2 regions of the Xanthomonas sp. NCPPB 3200 genome follow, and region 2 is predicted to be linked to the other one. Evidence: predicted binding sites of a transcription regulator. Region 2 holds the regulator's gene; the other holds the start of a gene.
The links. Region 2 encodes HrcA, which represses chaperone genes, less so after heat shock. Its sites were predicted from a motif close to TTNGCACTCNNNNNNNNNGAGTGCNAA; they were not measured.
Positions count from the first base shown of each region.

Region 1: AC06DU_RS02660 (co-chaperone GroES) is a predicted target of HrcA. The motif match lies at 2,241-2,267, and genes of this name have one in related genera.

Region 1 covers NZ_CM150785.1:617,569-628,441, forward strand. Annotated here, with positions in the region: gene AC06DU_RS02655 (endonuclease) at 75-1,886, opposite strand; gene AC06DU_RS02660 (co-chaperone GroES) at 2,318-2,605, shown strand; gene groL (chaperonin GroEL) at 2,753-4,384, shown strand; gene AC06DU_RS02670 (TonB-dependent receptor plug domain-containing protein) at 5,137-8,028, shown strand; gene AC06DU_RS02675 (hypothetical protein) at 8,253-8,462, shown strand; gene AC06DU_RS02680 (3-deoxy-7-phosphoheptulonate synthase) at 8,490-9,563, shown strand; gene AC06DU_RS02685 (acetyl-CoA hydrolase/transferase family protein) at 10,029-10,873, opposite strand, start outside.
Region 2 covers NZ_CM150785.1:1,749,031-1,759,903, reverse strand. Annotated here, with positions in the region: gene AC06DU_RS07605 (TolC family protein) at 1-1,205, shown strand, start outside; gene AC06DU_RS07600 (hypothetical protein) at 1,358-1,570, shown strand; gene AC06DU_RS07595 (prephenate dehydrogenase) at 1,842-2,969, opposite strand; gene pdxY (pyridoxal kinase) at 2,966-3,874, opposite strand; gene dnaJ (molecular chaperone DnaJ) at 4,209-5,336, opposite strand; gene dnaK (molecular chaperone DnaK) at 5,479-7,407, opposite strand; gene grpE (nucleotide exchange factor GrpE) at 7,550-8,068, opposite strand; gene hrcA (heat-inducible transcriptional repressor HrcA) at 8,168-9,220, opposite strand; gene recN (DNA repair protein RecN) at 9,337-10,873, shown strand, end outside.

The DNA of each region.
Region 1 (10,873 bases), 1.1 Mb from region 2:
GCGCGAGCGGGCATGTGGATTGCCGCTGCAGGCCGTCTCCCGGCCTGGCGCCTGGGGCACCGGGCCGGGCCGGATCAATTGGCCAGCTGGCAGCTGGCCGGCTTGGCCGAGGTGAACAGGCTCGAGGTCGCCCATTCGGGGTGATCCACGAACGGGTTGCGGTTGCCCTGGAAGCTGAAGATCACCTGGTTGCGCGCCCGCTCGGCATCGTCCGGCGGGTCAGCCTGGTGCCAGGCCAGCAGCGTGGACAACAGGCCCATATAGGCGGGCGAAGCCGAGGTCTGCACGATCTTGCTGCGGTCGTCGGTGAGTTCCAGGTCCGGCTCGGACTGCCCGGTGGCCGCGTCGGTGCCGCCTTCATAGCGGATCGCCATGTACATCACCGCACGCGCCATGTCGCCCTTGCGCTTGCCCCATACCTCGAAGGTGCCGCCGTTGCCATCCGGGGTGCGCACCCAGTTGGAATTGCCCGGATAGCGCCCGCTGCCGCCGCCACTGCCGTCATTGACTTCGGTGACCCGCTCGCCGCAGCTGCTGGTGCAGGCCGCGTAGGGCTTGTTGCCGCGGTCGGCGTTGAAGGCGGTGTCGGTGAGATACAGCATGTGGGTATCGGTGTAGGGCGCATACGGCAGCCCCTTGTCGCCGCTGGCGCTGCCGAAGCCCAGCGAGTTGGGCCAGGTGTGCTCGCGGTTGTAGGTCAGCCCGCTCCCGGTGCCGGCACGGTCGCTGCCCTTGGCGTAGCTGCGGTTGCGGTAGGCGTCCAGAATCCGGCCGCTGTTGTTGGGATCCTCGTCGGCCATCTCCAGGATGGTCCAGGTGCTGGTGCCCGAGCCGCTGTACGGATAGACCGTGTGGCCCTTGATCACGGTGTGCAGCGAACAGCGCAACTGGCTGGCATTGGCGGTGTTGACCCGCGAATAGTAACCGGTGCCGCCGCCGCTGGCGGTGGCCACGGTGAAGGCGATCGACTGGTTGGCGGCCGGGCTCAGCCCGCTGGCATCGCGGATGGCGCTGGCGGTGATCGCCAGGGTGCAGCGCTCGCCACCGACCAAGGCGGTGTTGGTGGACAGGCTGAAGCGGGTGCCGCTGGTCGGGTAGCTCAGCGCCACCGTGCCGGAGCTGGCGCAGCTCAGTGCGAAGGCGCCGCTGCTCAGCGTCACCGCCTCGCTGAAGCCCACGCTCAGGTCGCCGGCGGCGGGAAAGCCGGTCGCGCCCTGGGTCGGGGTGGTGCTGGTGATCGTCGGTGCCGCGCCGGTCTCGCCGCCACCGCCGCTGCCGTTGAAGCTCTGGCCGCGGTTGCACGCGCCAAAGGTCTGCGCCGACGAGCCGGCCCAGCTGAAGTTGGACGCGCTGCTGCCGGTGCCGGTCAGTTGCAGCGAACTGCCGACCGCGCTGCTGTTGCTCTCGCTGACCGGCAGGTTCTGGCTGGTGATGCCGGCGGCAGGGCCGCCGCTGGCGGTGATGGCGCCTTCGTAACTGAGGAACTGCACCAGCTGCCCGTTGGGGTCGACCAGCGCCACCCCGTCGTTGGGCCCGTTCTGCACGCCATTGCTGGCGTAGCCGACCGTGGCCACGCGCACCTGGCTGCCGCAGCTGACCAGGCTGCCGGCCGGCACCGCCGTATTGGCGTAGACCGTGGCCGCGCCCGGTGTGCTGCCGTTGTACAGATAGATGCGGTAGCCGCTCAGCGATTCGCCGGCGGTGGCCACTACTTCCACCCCTTCGCCGCTGTCACCGGAGGCGCCTGCGTCGTCGTAATGCAGTTCGTTGATGAACACCGCCGCGTGGGCGGTAGGGACGGCCAGCGCTAGCGCACAGGCCAGGGGAAGCGCGCAGCTGGGGGACCAGCGCAAGGGGAAAGCACGGGCAGGGGACGGCAACCTCATCGACAGCTCCTTGTGATCGGGGAATGCGTGGCCGACTGTAAAACGTGCGCATGACAATCGGTGGAACCTGGTTCCATTTTTAGAGCGGCTGCTCCGGCGACTGCTCGGTGCGCACCGTCCGGCGTGCCAGTGGCTCGGTAGCCGGTCTCAGGCGCAGCTGGCGATTGCGCAGCCCGGTTCCCACCCGGCTGACCGTCGCCGGCGCGGCAATGCGCGCCAGGTCGTGTCGGCCGCGTCGCGGTCCTGGCATGGAACTGCCCGGCGAAAATTTTTTGCCCCCAGCCCTTGAAAGCTGGCCACACAGCACAATCTCTGGCCCGCACCCGCTCTGTCGGGTTTTTTCCGCGCGCTGTGCTGGCAGTCGTCACATACGAGTGCTAACATTGCCGACAATTTCCAGACCAATCAATCACTTAAGAGGGTCTTTCTCTATGAGCATCAAGCCGCTTCACGACCGCGTTGTAGTCAAGCCGATCGAAGCCGACGAAGTTTCCGCCGGCGGCATCGTGATCCCGGACTCCGCCAAGGAAAAGTCCACCAAGGGTGAAGTCGTCGCCATCGGCGCCGGCAAGCCCCTGGACAACGGCAGCCTGCGCGCGCCGGTGGTCAAGGTCGGCGACAAGGTCATCTACGGCCAGTACGCCGGCAGCAGCTACAAGTCCGAAGGCGTCGAGTACAAGGTACTGCGCGAAGACGACATCCTGGCGGTCATCGGCTGATCAGGCGCTATGCGCCGGGAATCGGGAGTTGGGAATCGGGAATGGGCAAAGCGGCTAACGCCCTTCGCCATCCCGCCCCGCCCCGATTCACGCTGTTGATCTACCGATTCCCCATTCCCTATTCCCCATTTCCGGAGTTACATACAAATGGCTGCTAAAGACATTCGTTTCGGTGAAGACGCACGTACCCGCATGGTTCGTGGCGTCAACGTGCTTGCCAATGCCGTCAAGGCCACCCTGGGCCCGAAGGGCCGCAACGTCGTGCTCGAAAAGAGCTTCGGCGCGCCGACCATCACCAAGGACGGCGTCTCCGTCGCCAAGGAAATCGAACTGGCTGACAAGTTCGAGAACATGGGCGCGCAGATGGTCAAGGAAGTCGCTTCCAAGACCAACGACAACGCTGGCGACGGCACCACCACTGCCACCGTGCTGGCCCAGGCCCTGATCCGCGAAGGCGCCAAGGCCGTGGCCGCCGGCATGAACCCGATGGACCTCAAGCGCGGTATCGACCAGGCCGTCAAGGCCGCCGTCGTCGAGCTGAAGAACATCTCCAAGCCCACCACCGACGACAAGGCAATTGCCCAGGTCGGCACCATCTCGGCCAACTCGGACGAATCGATCGGCAACATCATTGCCGAAGCGATGCAGAAGGTCGGCAAGGAAGGCGTGATCACCGTTGAAGAAGGCTCGGGCCTGGAAAACGAGCTGGACGTGGTCGAGGGCATGCAGTTCGATCGCGGCTACCTCTCCCCGTACTTCATCAACAACCAGCAGAGCCAGTCGGCCGACCTGGACGACCCGTTCATCCTGCTGCACGACAAGAAGATCTCCAACGTGCGCGACCTGCTGCCCGTGCTGGAAGGCGTGGCCAAGGCCGGCAAGCCGTTGCTGATCGTCGCTGAAGAAGTCGAAGGCGAAGCGCTGGCCACCCTGGTGGTCAACACCATCCGTGGCATCGTCAAGGTCGTGGCCGTCAAGGCACCGGGCTTCGGCGACCGTCGCAAGGCGATGCTGGAAGACATGGCCGTGCTGACCGGCGGCACCGTGATCTCCGAGGAAGTGGGTCTGGCGCTGGAGAAGGCCACGATCAAGGACCTGGGCCGCGCGAAGAAGGTGCAGGTCTCCAAGGAGAACACCACCATCATCGACGGCGCCGGCGACTCGGCCACGATCGAAGCCCGCGTTGGCCAGATCAAGACCCAGATCGAAGACACCTCGTCCGATTACGACCGCGAGAAGCTGCAGGAGCGCGTGGCCAAGCTGGCCGGTGGCGTTGCAGTGATCAAGGTCGGCGCGTCGACCGAAATCGAAATGAAGGAAAAGAAGGCCCGCGTCGAAGACGCCCTGCACGCCACCCGTGCAGCCGTCGAAGAAGGCGTGGTCCCGGGCGGCGGTGTGGCCCTGGTGCGTGCGCTGGTGGCCGTCGGTAACCTGACCGGTGCCAACGAAGACCAGACCCACGGCATCCAGATCGCCCTGCGCGCGATGGAAGCCCCGCTGCGCGAAATCGTGGCCAATGCCGGCGAAGAGCCGTCCGTGATCCTGAACAAGGTCAAGGAAGGCACCGGCAACTACGGTTACAACGCGGCCAACGGCGAGTTCGGCGACATGGTCGAGTTCGGCATCCTGGATCCGACCAAGGTCACCCGCTCGGCGCTGCAGAACGCAGCCTCGATCGCCGGCCTGATGATCACCACCGAAGCCATGGTGGCCGATGCACCGAAGAAGGACGAGCCGGCGATGCCGGCCGGCGGTGGCATGGGCGGCATGGATTTCTGATCCACGCCACTCGGCTGTTGCAGCAAAAAAGGACCCCGCCGAAAGGCGGGGTTTTTTTGTGGGCGGTCGTGGATGCCGCAAGAGGTCGTGCGTGGCCACGCAGACCCCATCATGACCCGTAGGAGCGCCCCTGGGCGCGAAGAGGCTTTATCGGGAACGCCCCAATCGCGCCCGGGTGCGCTCCTACCGGGCACCGATGCGGCCAACGGTTCGCGAACTCGACCGTGTCGAACCCACGCGTGCATAACCACGCAAACCCCATGACCCCGTAGGAGCGCCCCAGGGCGCGAAGGAGCTTCACCGGGAATGCCCCAATCGCGCCCGGGTGCGCTCCTACGCGGGGCCGATGCCATTGGCTTGCGCAATCGGTTCGCGGCCTCGACCGTGTTTGCATGGCCACGCAAACCCCATGACCCCGTAGGAGCGCCCCAGGGCGCGAAGGGGCTTCACCGGGAATGCCCCAGTCGCGCCCGGGTGCGCTCCTACGCAGGGGCGATGCCATTGGCTTGCGCAATCGGTTCGCGGCCCCAACCGTGTCGACGTGCGTGCCATCGCGTGGATCGCGAACCCCATCACACTTGCATGACAGTGTGTTGACATCGATGTCAGCGCCAACCTAGCGTCGCTGGGCAGGCGCTTGCGCCGAACGGTCGGGGGGCCATCGGACAGGGGGCGGCGATGCGGTGCATCGCTCGCAGGCGTCGTTGCAGTGGAACGCCACGCCGGCCATGCCGGCCTCTCCCGGGGATCTTATGAACTGCCGCAGTCATCGCCTTGCCTTGTCGATTTCCTTGTCCCTCGCCCTGACCGGCGCCATCGCACCGTCGGCGGCGGCCCAGCAGGCCGAGCCGGAGCAACCGCGCGCCACCTCCACCCTGGACGCGGTCAGCGTCACCGGCTCGCGCATCAAGCGCGCGCAGGTCGAGGGCGCGCAACCGGTGGTCACCATCTCTGCGCAGCAGATCCAGCAGGAGGGCTTTGCCACCGTCTACGACGTGCTCAACAGCATGAACCAGCAGGGCTCGGTGGAGGCCGATACGCAATGGGGCTCGCATACGCCCAACGCCTCGCCGATCAACCTGCGCGACCTGGGCCCGGGCCGCACCCTGCTGCTGGTCAACGGCCACCGCGTGGCCGACTACCCGCTGCCGTACGGCGGCGAGAGCAACTTTTCCAACTACAGCAACATCCCGTCCGCGGCAGTGGAGCGCATCGACATCCTGACCGGCGGCGCCTCGGCGATCTACGGCTCGGACGCGGTGGCCGGCGTGGTCAACGTGATCCTCAAACGCGATTACCAGGGCGACCAGGTGCGGCTGCGCGGCGGCACTGCCACCGAAGGCGGCCGCGACAGCTTCGACGTGTCCTGGGCCGGCGGGCGCACCGGCGAAAACTGGAGCCTGACCTACGCGCTGCAGGCCACCCGGCGCGATCCGTTGAGCGGGCGCGATCGCCCCGAGATGGACGATTCCGACGACATGGCCTACTCCAACTGGACCGGGCAGAACCGCCGCTACGGCTTCAACCCGTTCACCGGCCTGAGCCTGGTCGATGCCAACACCAACGAACGCCTTGCACCGCCCGCCGGCACCTGCGCGCGCTTCGGCGGCGAATTCATCGACGGGCAGCGGCTGAGCTACAACCAGAACACCGGGGTGGTCACCAACGCCGGCGATTACTGCGGCGTGGCGCGCGATTACGGCGACTGGGGGCTGGTCACCGGCAGCGAGGACTACTCGGCCTATCTCTACGGCACCTGGAAGTTCGGCGAGCACACCGAAGCCTGGGCCACGCTGTCGGCCAACCGCAGTATCGGCCGCTGGACCTACGACCCGCCGTACGTGTATCTGGGCCCGTTCCAGGACGCCGACACCGGCCGCTCGCTGTACGCGATCCGGCAGCTCACCCGGCGCGAGGCCGGTGGTTGGGACCGGCTGGCCAACTACAACAAGGAGCAGTCCTGGGACCTGAGCGCCGGCTTGCGTGGCGTGTGGGCCGACCGCTTCGACTGGGAGCTGAGCGTGGGCCGCTCGCGCTACACGGTGGACGAATACGTACGCACCGTGGACACCGCCCGCGCCACCGATTATTTCCTCGGCAGCCCCACCGGCAGCGCCGCCGACGGCACGCCCATCTATGCGATCAACCAGGCGCGCCTGTATGCACCGCTGTCCTCGAGCGAGTACGACGAGCTGGTTGCCAAATCGCATAACTCGGCGTATTCGTGGGTGAACCAGGCCAGCTTCAGCCTGAGCGGCGATCTGGTGCAGGGCTGGGCCGGGCCGATCCGCTTCGCCACCGTGGCCGAAGTCGCCAAACAGGGCTACCAGCTGTCGCCCGATCCCTGCGCCAACGAGTGCTATCCGGTCGATGTGGTGGACAGTGGCGGCGGCGAGCGCACGCGCAGTTCGGCCGGGCTGGAATTGCAGATTCCGCTGCTGTCGACGTTGAGCGCCAATGTCGCCGGCCGCTACGATCGCTATGGCAGTTACCGTTCTTCGGCGGCGATTCCGACCGATGTCGGCACCCAAAGCGACACCACCTGGAGCGCGGGTCTGGAGTGGCGACCGGTCGAGAGCCTGTTGGTGCGCAGCACGCTGGCCACCAGCTTCCGCGCGCCGGACATGCATTACGTGCTCGGCGAACCCAGCTCCACCAACCAGACCGTGATCGACCAGTACCGCTGCATCGCCACCGGTGCGTATCTCACTGGCGGCTGCAACGACGAAAACAGCAACATCTACTACACCGTGGACGTGAACCGTCGCGGCACGCCGGATCTGCGCTCGGAAACCGGCCGCTCCTTCACCGGCGGGGTGGTGTGGGACATCGTGCAGGGCCTGTCGCTGAGCGTGGATTACTACCGCATCGAGCTGGAGGAAATGATCAAGGATCTGGACCGCGACGAGATCCTCTCGGCCGAAGCCGGCTGCCGCACCGGCACCACCATCAGCGGCGGCGCCTGGAACAATCCCGGCGGCGCCGGCTATTGCGACACCATCACCTCGCGCGTGTTGCGCAATGCCGATGGCACCATCGCCAGTATCGAGCGCGGCCCGATCAACCTGGCGCAGATGGAAACCTCGGGCATTGACGCCTCGCTGAAATACCGGCTTGCCACGGCGGGTTGGGGCAACTTCCAGTTGTCGCTGGACTACAACAACCTGCTGGCCTATCGCGAGCAGATCTACCGCACCGACAGCGATGAAAACCGTCGCGACGAACGCGTGCGCAGCCGTGTGCGGGGCAGCGTGCATTGGGACAACGGCGGCGCCTGGGACTGGACGGTGTACTTCCGCCAGCTCGGCTCCATGCGCGCGGTCAACTGGGGCACCTGCGAGCGCTTCGACGACGGCTACCAACCCAGTGCCTCGGACGCATGCGTGGTCACCGACACCGCCAACGTGCATCTGGGCGAGAGCAGCAAGCGCTACTTCGGCCGCGTCGGCCCGGCGATCTACTGGAACCTCAGCACCGGCTACAGGATCACCGACCACGCCAAGGTCAACTTCTACGTCAACAACGTGTTCAACGAAGTGGGCTACGAGAACAAGGAGCGCTTCTACGGTTACGGCTTCTACAACACCACCTTGTTCAACCCGATCGGCCGCGAAGTGGCGGCGGAATATGTGTTTACGTTCTGATTGAAGGTGCTGGCCGCATCGCACGTCACGGCAGAGCGCCGTGGCGTGCTATGCATGGTCGATGCCACCTGCGCAGGCAAGCCGTACGCGAGCCCGGCCTGCCAGCGCGCGCGTGGTAATGCCGCGCATCGGTTCGCCCAGCTTGTCGTGCGCCGTGGTGGTCGGCGCGACACATGCCGCCTGCAGGCCCCCCGCATTGGCACTGCTGCAACGTTCCGTTGCCGATGAAACAGTGGCAACGGCCAAACGTGCGTGGTATCAATGCACTCAATGAACGCACCCCGCAGCCAGTTTTACTTTTGGTACTACGGTTTTCCGATGCCGCTGGCGGAGGACGGATTGCGCTCACCCTGAAGAAATCTTCAGCAGCATTCCCGAAAAGCCGCCAGCGCACACTGGCGGCTTTTTTGTTGCCGCCGCGCCTGGCTCCCTGATGCAACACCGCCCACCGAGACACTGTTATGCCGCCTGTGACCGATGACCTGCGTATCCGCAAGATCGAAGCCCTTGCACCGCCCTCGCAGCTGCTGTCGCTGCTGCCCTGCGACGAGCGCGCCTCCGAAACCGTGACCAATTCGCGTGCCGCGCTGCACGAGATCCTGCATGGCCGTGACGACCGCCTGGCGGTGGTGATCGGGCCCTGCTCGATCCACGATCCGGTCGCGGCGATGGACTACGCGCACCGCCTGCGCCCGCTGCGCGAGCAATTCGGCGACGCGCTGGAGATCGTGATGCGGGTGTACTTCGAAAAGCCGCGCACCACCATCGGCTGGAAGGGCCTGATCAACGATCCGGATCTGGATGGCAGCTTCCAGATCAACAAGGGCCTGCGGGTGGCGCGCGGTCTGCTGCGCGACATCAACAACCTCGGCCTGCCGGCCGGTGTGGAATTCCTCGACATCATCTCGCCGCAGTACATCGCCGACCTGGTGGCCTGGGGCGCGATCGGCGCGCGCACCACCGAAAGCCAGGTGCACCGCGAAATGGCCTCGGGATTGTCGTGCCCGGTGGGCTTCAAGAACGGCACCGGCGGCGACGTCAAGATTGCGGTGGACGCGGTGGGTGCGGCCTCGCACCCGCATCATTTCCTGGCCGTGACCAAGGACGGCCACACTGCGGTGGCCGCGACCGCAGGCAACCCGGATTGCCACGTGATCCTGCGTGGCGGCAAGCAGCCCAACTTCGACGCGGCCAATGTGGAAGCGGCCAGCCAGGTGCTCAACACGTCCGGCTTGCCGGCGCGGCTGATGATCGACGCCAGCCACGCCAACAGCGGCAAGAATCCCGAGAACCAGCCCAAGGTCATCGACGATATCGCCACGCAACTGGAAGGCGGCGAGACCCGCATCGTCGGCGTCATGGTGGAAAGCCACCTGGTCGGCGGACGCCAGGAACTGGTGCCCGGCTGCGCACTGACCTACGGCCAGAGCATCACCGACGGCTGCCTGGGGTGGGACGCCTCGGTGCAGGTGCTCGAGCGCCTGGCGACGGCCGTGCGCGCACGTCGCGCAAGGCGGGTTGCCGAAGCTGCGTGATCGGCGAGGCGGTGGGGTGAGAACACGAGGCTTCGCGCGTACCCTCATCCGGCGCTACGCGCCATCTTCTCCCGCCGGGAGAAGGGAGAAGCTCTCTCGAGCAGCCTGGCAATGAACACAAGCGCAGGCGTGCTGATGGCCGTTCCAGAACGAGAACGCCGGGCCGGCGCAGGGAGCCGGCCCGACGGATTGGACACCACCCAGTGGTGACCCGTCGCGCCCAGCGGCAGGAGGGGGAGAGAGCCGTCCTGCCGCCGAATGCGAGCGGGCAGAAACGTTATCCGCCACATCCGTGACATCGCGATGTCGCAGCATGTCGACGCCAGCAATGAAGTTCGCGAAGCGTTAAACACCGGCACGACGACCGTGCTCCGATCTCTCTAGCAACACCGTCACGCTGGGCTACAACTCTCGATTCCCGATTCCCGATTCCCGATTCCCGATTCCCGATTCCCAAATCCCCGCTCACCCCAACATATCCCCCGTCTCCAACCAGCGCTGATGCCACGACAGCGCCTCGGTCAGCAGATGCGGGGTGTGCTTGCCATAGCTGTCGCGATTGGCGCGCGCCACATAATCTTCCAGCGCATCGCGGTAGCGCGGGTGTACGCAGTGATCGAGCAACTGGCGTGCGCGTTGCTTGGGTGTGAGGCCGCGCAGATCGGCCAGGCCTTGTTCGGTGACGATCACCGAGACATCGTGTTCGGTGTGGTCGACATGGCTGACCATCGGCACGATCGACGAGATGCTGCCGGCCTTGGCGATGCTGGGGCTCAGGAAGATCGACAGGAAGCCGTTGCGGGCAAAGTCGCCGGAACCGCCGATGCCGTTCATGATGCGGCTGCCCATCACGTGGGTGGAATTGACGTTGCCGTACAGGTCGGCCTCGATCATGCCGTTCATGCCGATGCAGCCGAGCCGGCGCACCAGCTCCGGATGATTGGAAATCTCCTGCGTGCGCATGATGATGCGCTGCCGGTAGAAATCGATATTGCGCTTGAACTCCTCGTTGCCCTCCGGGCTGAGCGCAAAACCGGTGCACGAGGCATAGCGCAGCACGCCATCGCGCAGCAGCGCGAGCATGCCGTCCTGGATCACTTCGGTGAACGCTTCCAGGTCGCGGAAGCCGCTGCGTGCAAGCCCCGCCAGCACCGCATTGGGAATATTGCCCACGCCCGATTGCAGCGGCAGCAGACTGGCCGGCAGCCGGCCCTTGTCCACTTCATGGCGCAGGAACGCGATCAGGTGCTCGGCGATGCTTTCGCTGCTGTCGTCGGCGGCAGCGAACGGGCTGTTGCGGTCCGGGCCAT
Region 2 (10,873 bases):
TCGACGGCCGTTCGCGCGAGGCCGGCTACTACGACGGCAGCACGATCGAAAGCACCGTCAAGCGTCCCTTCGATGACAACGGCGGCTACTACTACGGCGGTTACCGCTCCTCGCGCGGCGCGTTCCCGGTGTACGAAGACAAGTCCTACACCGACCGCGGCGGCGAAGTGAAAGTCGGCGCGCTGTATGCGTTGCTGCGCGACCGCGTGGTCGACGAACGCCGCACCCGCCGCAGCGTTGCCGGTGGCGATATCGATGTCGCCCAGTACGAAGCGCAAATGGTCGCCATCGGCGTGCAACGCCGTGCGGTGGATGCCTACCAGAGCTGGGTCGCGGCCGGCCTGAAGCTGCGCGCGTACAACGAGCTGCTGCAGCTGGCCGAGCAGCGCCGCAATGCGATCTCCCGGCAGGTGACGCTGGGCGCGCGGCCCACCATCCTGCTGACCGAGAACGACCAAAACCTGGTCCGCCGGCGTGCCCTGGTGGTGCGCTCGGAGCAGGACTTCGCCAACGCCGCCAATGCCTTGTCGCTGTACCTGCGCGACGATGCCGGCATGCCGTTGATCGTCTCCACCGAGCGCCTGCCGGCCGATACATCGGCGCTGGAAGGTCTGGCCGGTGCCAGCAGGATCACCGCGCCGGTGGAGCGCCCCGATTACCGTGCGGTGCTGACCCGGATCGACCAGGCCACCGCGCGGCTGATGCTGGCGCAGAACGATCTCAAACCACGCCTGGATGTCAGCTTCGAGGTCAGCAAGGACCTGGGGGCGCCGGGTGTGGGTGGCCCGAACCGCTCGCCGACCGATGCGATCATCGGCTTCCGCTTCAGCGTGCCGCTGGAAAACCGCACCGCCAAGGGCAAGGTCGCCGAAGCACGCGCCGAGATCGAGGCGCTGGATCAGCGCAGCCGCTACCTGCGCGACCAGATCACGGTGGAGGTCGAGTCGATCGTCATTTCGCTCACCGCTGCCGAGCGGCTGGCCAAGATCGCCGACGAAGAACGCAGCCTGGCCGACCGCCTGGCCGTGGCCGAGCGCCGACGCTTCGAACTGGGGTCGGGCGATTTCTTCCTGGTCAATCAGCGCGAAGAAACCGCCAACGATGCCCGCGTGCGCCTGATCGATGCGCAGGCGCGCATTGCCTCGGCGCGTGCCGAGCTGGCAGCGGCAACGGCCGACCGGGACGCGTTGCAGCTGAGCCGTTGAGCAGGCTTCTGGCCGGCTCGCCAAACGGTGCCGCAGTGCGCAATGACGCCCGGGTAACACCTGCCTGCGCATGCTCGCCTGCACCGGCCCGGCGCCGGGCGTGCGGTCCCTGGCGGCTCGCACTGCGACCCTGAAATCCTTCGGAGGTGCGTATGTCTTTCCGGCAATTTCCCGCAATCGGTGCAGATGGCGAGTCCTACGTCATCATCGAATTCCGCGACGAGCTCGAATCCCGCAACGGGCAGCAAGGCCGCATGCAAGCGCATACGGCGCCACGCTACGAACTGCCCGATGGCCGCCGCCTGCAACGGCAGGGCCAGCGCTTCATCACCGATGGTGGCGAGCTGCGCCTGTCGACGCCCTGAAATAGCACTGGTCATTTTTTGACCAACCCGTCCGTAGCCGTTGCAGCGCAAAGGCTGCGCACAGTTATCCACATGCTTGTGCAGGTTTCATCCACACCCTATGTGGATGAAACCGGTGCGCGTTATTTGGCATTGCGCCCAGCGACAATCACCCTCGCGCTTGGGGCCATCGCATGCAGTGTCATGCGGCCAGCACATGATCGGCGCCTGACATCTGCACCCTGCTGCGGCCATCGACAGTGGGCAAGCCCACGGCCGCCCTGCACTGTTGCTACCCGTTGCGGTCGGAACGCTCCAGCACCCGTCCGATGCCGCTGCGGTCGATTTCGCTGGCCGCCTGCGCCAGCGCCGCGCGATCGCTACCCGGCTCGAACCCGATGCGGAAATGCAGCTCGCCCACCGGCGTGCGCGAGGAATGGATCGACGACAGGTTCACCCCATGCTGCTCGAACACATGCAGCAAGGCACGCAACGAGCCGGGCTGGTCTTGCGGCAGATACACGCTCAAGGTCAGCGGCTCGGTGAGGTCGGCCAGCAGGTAGCCCACGCGCTCATAGGTGTAGTTGCCGGCCGCGAGCGATTCGCCCTGCAGCGCCTGCGCGTTGTCGTCCAGGAACCGGGCGCGAAACTGCGCGCGCGCCGCATCGTCGCCTTGCGCGACCAGGGCGCGCAGCTCCTGCAGTTGCAGCAACAAACGATCGAGCATCTCGCCGACATAGGGGTTGCCGAACTGGATGTCTTCGTAGATCGCCGGATTGAGCGAGAGGATGCGTGCGATCACTGCGGTATCCAGCTCGAACGAGGCCGAGCGATACGGCATCAGCGCGCGCAGCTCGCCGAGCAGTGGCGCGTAGTCGCGCAAGGTGCCGGCCTGCGCCAGATGGGTGGCGTGCACCATTGCCTGCACCAGCGCCATCACGCGGTCGTGGTGCTCGGGCGTGGCGTACACGCACTCGGCCTGCAACGCGGTACACAGCGCCTGTACCCACGTGGACCAGTGCTGCAGGCGTGCCTGGCAGACCACCATCACCCGACCTTTCAAGGTGGGCGATTTGGGCGGTGCGGTCATCGGATGCAGGCCGACGACCTCGGCCGGCGAGGCCAGCATCGCAGCCACCGGTGCCTGCTTGATCGAGGTGACATCCATCCACAACTGCGACGCGGCGCGCGGGCCGGCAAGATCCACATAGCGCTCGATCAAGCCGGCGGTGTGGCGGATCGGTGCAGAGAAAATCAGCACGTCCGCTCGCTGCGCCAATGTGGCTTCGTCGATGTCGCCGTCAGCTGCCGGATCGAAGCCGATCACCTCCAGCCGCATGCGCGTGCGCAGGAACTGCGCCAGCCAGCATCCGTAAGCGCCGGCGATGCCGACGATGCCGACCACCGGCTGCGCCATCATGCCAACCGCTCGACGGCAAAGCGCGGTGCGGCCGCGAGTGCGGCCGGCGCGGCGGCCAGCACATCGAACTCTTCGAAGCCTGCAGCCAGGGTCGCTTCCAGCGCGCTGTGCACGCCGCTGAGCGCGTGCCCCACCGCCTGCTCGAACGGCACCTCGCGCAGCAGCAAACCGATCAGCAAGGCCATCAGCACATCGCCGGTGCCGGCCACATCCACCGGCAGATGCGGCGTGGCCCATCGATACACTGCCGCGTTGCTGACCGCCAACGTCACCAGTTCGCCGGTCGCACCGGCCACGCTGTGCGCAAGCACCCATTGCGGGCCGCGCGCCAGCAATGCGCGCGCGGCGACGATGGCATCGTCCTGCTGCAGACTCGGCAAACCGGTCAGGCGCCCGAGCTCGAACGCATTCGGTGTCACCAGCCAGGCATGCGGCAACAGCCGCTCGGCGAAGACGCGCTCCAGTCCAGGCTCGACATACGGGCCGGTGTGCGTGTCACCGATCACCGGGTCCAGGCAATACCGCAGCTGCGGCGCCTGCGGCAAGGTCTGCTCGAGCCAGTCGGCGAATGCTTCGCCATTGGCCAGGCTGCCGAAGTAGCCGGAGACCAGCATGCGCGCACGCTGCGGCAGGCCGCGCTCGGTGGCACCCAGCAACAGGTCAGCCAACCAGTCGGCCGGCAGGATGCGGCCGCGCAAGGTGGCGTAGAACGGCGCGTTGCTCAGCAGCGTGGTGGGCACTTCCGCCACCCGCAGGCCCAGCGCACGCAACGGCGGCACCGCCGCGCTGTTGCCGGCATGGCCGTAGACCAGTTGCGATTGCACCGAGATTACATCGATCGGCGAAGGACCATCCGGGCGCTGGCGGCGACCGTGGACGAGGTGACTGTCGGGGGCATTGTTCATCGCCGCATTTTACGCCAGCGCCACCGCGCGCCCGGCGTCGATCGATGCGCCCACCGTCCGCTCGCCGCTGCACGCGCCGCCACCAGGCCGGTCTGTGCGCCGGCAGCAGTCGCTATTGCTCTTACCTCTGCGGGCTCCCGCCGCAAAAACGCAAATGCCGGCCCCTGGGGCCGGCATTCGTAGGGAGAACTTCGCTCAGCCGTGCAACTCTCCGGGCATTCGGAAGCGGGCATCCGCTCCCACGAATCCAGAATCGCCACACTGGCGCACTACCCCGGCAGGCCGGGCCACACCGCCCTTACGATTCCCCAATCCCGATTCCCGACTCCCGGCCTCAGGACGTCATCCGATCCCAGAAGCCCTTGACGCCATCGATGAACGTGGCCGACTTGGGCGAATGCTTGCGGGCATCCTCACCGGTGAACGTGGCCTCGAACTGCTGCAGCAACGCGCGCTGGTCGGCGGTCAGATTCACCGGCGTTTCGACCACCACGCGGCAATACAGGTCGCCTTCGGTACGGCTACGCACCGAGCGCACACCCTTGCCGCGCAACCGGAACAGCTTGCCGGTCTGGGTTTCGGCCGGAATGCGGATTTCCGCCTCGCCGCCCAGGGTCGCCACACGCACGGTGTCGCCGAGCGCCGCCTGCGAGATGCGGATCGGCACTTCGCAATGCAGGTCGTCGCCGTCGCGCTGGAAGATCGCATGCTCGCGCACGCGCACCTCCACATACAGATCGCCCGGCGGCGTGCCGGCCGGACCGGCCTCGCCCTCGCCTGCCAGGCGGATGCGGTCGCCGGTATCCACGCCGGCAGGCACCTTGATCGACAGCACCTTGTCTTCTTCCACGCGACCGGCGCCGTGGCAGGTCTTGCACGGATTCTGGATCAGCGTGCCGCGCCCGTCGCAATGCGGGCAGCTCTGCTGCATGGCGAAGATGCCGCGCTGGATGCGTACCTGGCCGCGTCCGTGGCAGGTCCCGCACACTTCCACCTTGCCGTCTTCCGAACCGCTGCCGTGGCAGGGCTCGCACTCGATCAGGGTCGGGATCTCGATGCGGCGCTCGATGCCGGCGACGGCTTCTTCCAGATCCAGTTCCAACACGTAACCGACGTCGGCGCCACGTCGCGCAGCGCGCGGACCGGCGGCGCCACCGCCGAAAATATTGCCGAAGATATCGCCAAAGATATCTCCCATGTCCGGGCCACCGGGCCCACCACCACCGCCCATGCCGTGCTCGAACGCAGCGTGGCCATGCGCATCGTAGGCACGGCGCTTGTTGCCATCCGACAACACTTCATAGGCTTCCTTGCACTCCTTGAACATCGCCTCGGCAGCAGCGTCGCCTGGATTGCGGTCCGGGTGGTGCTTCATCGCACAGCGCCGATACGCCTTCTTCAGCTCCTCGTCGCTGGCGCCACGGGCAACGCCCAGCACTTCGTAGTAATCGCGTTTGCTCATGACAGTGAATCGGGAATCGGGAGACGGGAATCGTTCAAAGCGCACATCCTCAGTAAATCGCAATCGAAGTGGAAGGGTCAGACAACGGGAAGGAGCGATGCCGCAGCACCGCTCCTCCCATTCTCGATTCCCTATTCCCCACTCACGCCTTCTTGTCGTCCTTGACCTCGGTGAACTCGGCGTCCACCACGTCGTCGGCGGCCTTGGAGGCCTGCGCGTTGCCGCTGGCCGCATCGGCGTTGCCGCCCTGCTCTGCCGCGGCGGCGGCGGCGTACAGCGACTGGCCGGCTTCTTCCAGGGTCTTGCTGCGGGCCTCGATCTGCGCCTTGTCGTCGCTCTTCATGGCGGTTTCCAGATCCGACAGCGCCGCTTCCACCTTGCCGATCACATCGCCACCGACCTTGCTGCCATGCTCGGTGATCGCGGTGCGGGTGGCGTGGATCAGGCCATCGGCCTGGTTACGGGCCTGCACCAGTTCCTGGAACTTCTTGTCTTCCTCGCGGTTGGCTTCCGCGTCGGCGACCATGCGCTGGATCTCTTCGTCCGACAGACCCGAACCGGCCTTGATCTCGACCTTCTGTTCCTTGTTGGTCTTCTTGTCCTTGGCCGACACGTGCAGGATGCCGTTGGCGTCGATGTCGAAGGACACTTCCACCTGCGGCATGCCGCGCGGCGCCGGCTCGATGCCGGACAGGTCGAACTTGGCCAGCGACTTGTTGAAGCGGGCCTGCTCGCGCTCACCCTGCAGCACGTGCACGGTCACGGCCGACTGGTTGTCCTCGGCGGTGGAGAAGGTCTGCGAGGCCTTGGTCGGGATGGTGGTGTTCTTTTCGATGATCTTGGTGAACACGCCGCCCATGGTTTCGATACCCAGCGACAGCGGGGTCACGTCCAGCAGCAGCACGTCCTTGACGTCGCCGGCCAGCACGCCGCCCTGGATCGCAGCGCCCACGGCCACGGCTTCGTCCGGGTTGACGTCCTTGCGCGGTTCCTTGCCGAAGAAATCGGCAACCGCCTGCTGCACCTTCGGCATGCGGGTCTGACCGCCGACCAGGATCACTTCGTTGATGTCGCTGGCGCGCAGGCCGGCATCGTTCAACGCGGTGCGGCACGGCTCGATCGACTTCTTGACCAGGTCTTCCACCAGCGCTTCGAGCTTGGCACGGGTCAGCTTGATGTTGAGGTGCTTCGGGCCCGAGGCATCGGCGGTGACGTACGGCAGGTTCACTTCGGTCTGCTGGCTGGTCGACAGCTCGATCTTGGCGCGCTCTGCGGCGTCCTTCAGGCGCTGCAGTGCCAACGGATCCTTGCGCAGATCGATGCCCTGATCCTTGTTGAATTCGTCGACCAGGTACTCGATGACACGGTTGTCGAAGTCTTCGCCGCCCAGGAAGGTGTCACCGTTGGTGGCCAGCACTTCGAACTGCTTCTCGCCATCGACTTCAGCAATTTCGATGATCGACACGTCGAAGGTACCGCCGCCCAGGTCGTACACGGCGATCTTGCGGTCGCCGCCCTTCTTGTCCAGGCCATAGGCCAGGGCGGCTGCGGTCGGCTCGTTGATGATGCGCTTGACGTCCAGACCGGCGATGCGGCCGGCGTCCTTGGTGGCCTGACGCTGGCTGTCGTTGAAGTACGCCGGCACCGTGATCACGGCCTCGGTGACCTTCTCGCCCAGGAAGTCCTCGGCGGTCTTCTTCATCTTTTCCAGCACGCGCGCAGAGATTTCCTGCGGCGCCATGCGCTTGCCATCGCTGGTCTGCACCCAGGCATCGCCGTTGTCGTGGGCGAGGATGCCGTACGGCACGTGCGAAATGTCCTTCTGCACTTCGGCGTCGGTGAACTTGCGGCCGATCAGGCGCTTCACCGCGTAGAAGGTGTTCTTCGGGTTGGTCACCGCCTGGCGCTTGGCCGAGGCGCCGACCAGCACTTCGCCGTCCTTGGTGTAGGCGACGATCGAAGGCGTGGTGCGGTCGCCCTCGGAATTTTCGATGACGCGGGCCTTGCCGCCGTCCATGATCGACACGCACGAGTTCGTGGTGCCGAGGTCAATACCAATGATCTTGCCCATGGATACGCTCCTGATGATTCTGTAGCTGTGTCCGGCGACGCCGGGTCTGGCTGAGATGTGGGGGTGGTGCGCAGGTGTTCAAGCCACCTGCACGAATCTGCGTTTCGCGCATGCGCCCGGCAGTTCAGCCGGGCGCTGCGGTTCAGTCGTGCTTGGCCACGACCACCAGGGCCGGGCGCAGCAGACGCTCGTTGAGCAGATAGCCTTTCTGGAACACCTGCACCACGTGGCCCGGGGCGATGCCCTCGGCCTCGCCCTGGCTGATCGCCTGGTGCTGGTCCGGGTTGAACGGCTGGCCGACCGGGTCGAGCAGGGTCAGGCCGTTGTCAGCCGCGACCTTGAGCAACTGCTTGTAGGTCATGTCCAGGCCATCGCGCAGCGGGCTGGGTTCGGTGCCGGCCGCGGTCAGGCCGGCGTCCAGGCTGTCGAACACCGGCAGCAGCTCGCCCAGCAACTTCTCGTTGGCGAACTTGCGCGCGTTCTCGACGTCGCGGGCGATGCGCTTGCGCTGGTTTTCCAGATCGGCCCGCTCGCGCAGGGCATCGGCCTTGACCAGCGCGATCTCGCTGCGCAGCGACTCGATCTCGGCCTTGAGCGGATCGGTCTCGGGTGGGTTCTGGGACAGGTCTTCGGAGTCGAATTCGGGGTGGTCTTGGTTCATGTGCAGTTCCCGGGCAAGCGGAACGCCCGCCCCAACGTCACCCCGTATGTGGGCGCGCGCGCGCGTTTCAAGCAAAACGATCGTATCGATCGCTGCCGCTTATCGCGTGCCGGGCGGTTCCATGGCAGCGCCCAGCACCTGGGCGGCGGTCTGCACCAGCGGAATCACCCGGTCGTAGGCCATGCGTTTGGGCCCGATCACGCCCAGCACGCCCAGCACCTGGCCATTGGCGGCATACGGCGCGGTGACCAGCGAGACATCGTCCAGCGACAGCATGCCGGTCTCTTCGCCGATGAAGATGCGCACGCCCGGCGCCTGGATGGTGCGTTCGAGCAGTTGCAGGATCTCGCGCTTGCTGGCGAAGGCCTCGAACAGCTCGCGCAGCCGGTCCAGGTCCGACAGGTCCTGCACGCCCATCAGGCGGGTCTGCCCGGCCATCACCATGTCGTCGGCGTCGGCCGGCACCAGCGCCTCGCTGGCCAGATCCACGCTGTGCGCCAGCAGCTGCTCCATCTCGTTCTTGGCCATGCGCAGCTCGCGCAGCAGCGAGGCGCGGATGTCCGACAGCGCGCGCCCGGCAAATTGCGCATTGAGGTAATTGGCCACCCGCTCCAGCTCGGCCGGCTCGTAGGCCCGGCGCGGCTCGATCACCCGGTTCTGCACCTCGTTGTCGGCAAACACCAGGATCGCCAGCACCCGGCGCGCGTCCAGCGCCACGAAGTCGATATGCCGGAACGCGAACTGCTCGCGCCGCGGTGCGCTGACCACGCCGACGAAATGGCTCATCGCCGACAGCATCTGCGAGGCGCTGCCCAGCAGCGACTGGGTGCCGTTGCCGCTGGCAAGCTCCGCGCGCAGACGGCGCACTTCTTCCTCGCCGGGCGGCTGCATCTGCACCAGGCTGTCGACGAACACCCGGTAACCGTGCGCGGTGGGCACCCGCCCGGCCGAGGTATGCGGAGAGCTGAGCAGCCCCACATCCTCCAGGTCGGCCAGGATGTTGCGGATGGTGGCCGGGCTGACGTCCAGCCCGGCGTGCTGGGCCAGCGTCTTGGAGCCCACCGGCTCGCCATCGCGGATGTAGCGGGCAATCAGCGTCCGCAGCAGTTGGCGTGCGCGGGGATCGAGCGTTGGGGACTGTGACGCGCGCATGGGATCATCCGGTGAGACTGGGCATAGATAATGTCTGGCCCTGCGGTTGGCAAGCGTCTTATTCCCTGCCCGCCGCTCCCACCCTAAGCTTCCCCAAAGCGTTCACACTCGATCCCATGCTCAGACACCTCTCCATCAAGGATTTCGCCGTCGTCCGCGCCACCGAACTGGAATTCGGGCCAGGCATGACCGTGGTTTCCGGCGAAACCGGCGCCGGCAAGTCGCTGATGGTGGACGCGCTAGGCTTCCTGTCCGGGCTGCGCGCCGACAGCGGCGTGGTCCGCCACGGTGCCGACCGCGCCGAACTGTCGGCCGAATTCCAGCTGCCGGCCCAGCACCCGGGCCTGACCTGGCTGTCGGACAACGAACTCGACGACGACGCGCAATGCCAGCTGCGCCGGATCATCCGTGCCGATGGCGGCTCGCGTGCCTGGATCAACGGCCGCCCGGTGACCTCTTCGCAACTGGCGGAGCTGGCCTCGCGGCTGGTGGAGATTCACGGCCAGCACGAACACCAGGCCTTGATGGCCCGCCACAGCCAGCTCGCCCTGCTCGACGCCTACGCCCGCAACGCCGCGCAGCGCGAGCAGGTGCGCCAGGCCAGCCAGCGCTGGCAGGCCCTGCTGGACGAACGCGATGCGCTGTCCGCGCAGGGCGATGTCTCCGACCGCATCGGCTTTCTGGAACACCAGCTCAGCGAACTGGAACGCGAGGACCTGGATCCGGCCGCGATCGCCGCGCTGGACGTCAATCATCGCCGCCAGGCGCACGCCACCGCATTGATCGGCGCGTGCGACAGCGTGGCCCTGCAGCTCAACGGCGACGACGGCGCCTCCGCACTGGGCCTGCTGCAGGACAGCCGCCATGACCTCGCGCGCGTGGCCGAGCACGAGCCGCGCCTGGGCGAGGTCGATGCACTGCTGGACAGCGCGGTCATCCAGATCGAGGAGGCGCTGGCCCTGCTCGACCGCGTGCGCGACGACCTGGAGGCCGACCCGGCCCAGTTCGAGGCGATGGAGCGCCGGCTCGGTCGCCTGCACGATCTGGCCCGCAAGCACCGCGTCACCCCGGACGAACTGGCCGCCCAGCGCGACCGCATGAGCCTGGAAGTGGAGAGCCTGCGCGGCGCCGACGAGCGCCTGCAGCAGCTGGACAAGCATATCGAGGCGGCGATCGGCGTCTGGCGCAGCGCGGCCAGCAGCCTCAGCGCCAGCCGCACCACCGCTGCCGAGGCCTTGTCGGCCGCCACCACCACGCTGATCGGCGAGCTGGGCATGGGCGGCGGGCAGTTCCTGATCCAGCTGCTGCCGCAGGACACCCTGCGCCCTGACCCCAACGGCGCCGAGCGGGTGGAATTCCTGGTCGCCGCCAACGCCGGGCAGCCGCCGCGCGCGTTGCGCAAGGTCGCCTCCGGCGGCGAGCTGTCACGGATTTCGCTGGCGATCGAGGTCGCCGCGCTCGGGCTGGACAGCGTGCCGACCATGGTCTTCGACGAAGTGGATTCCGGCATCGGCGGCGCAGTGGCCGACATCGTCGGGCAAAAGCTGCGCGCCCTGGGCGAAGAGCGCCAGGTGCTGTGCGTGACCCACTTGCCGCAGGTGGCCGCCAAGGGCCACGCGCACTATCGGGTCAGCAAGGCGCCGGTGGACGGCA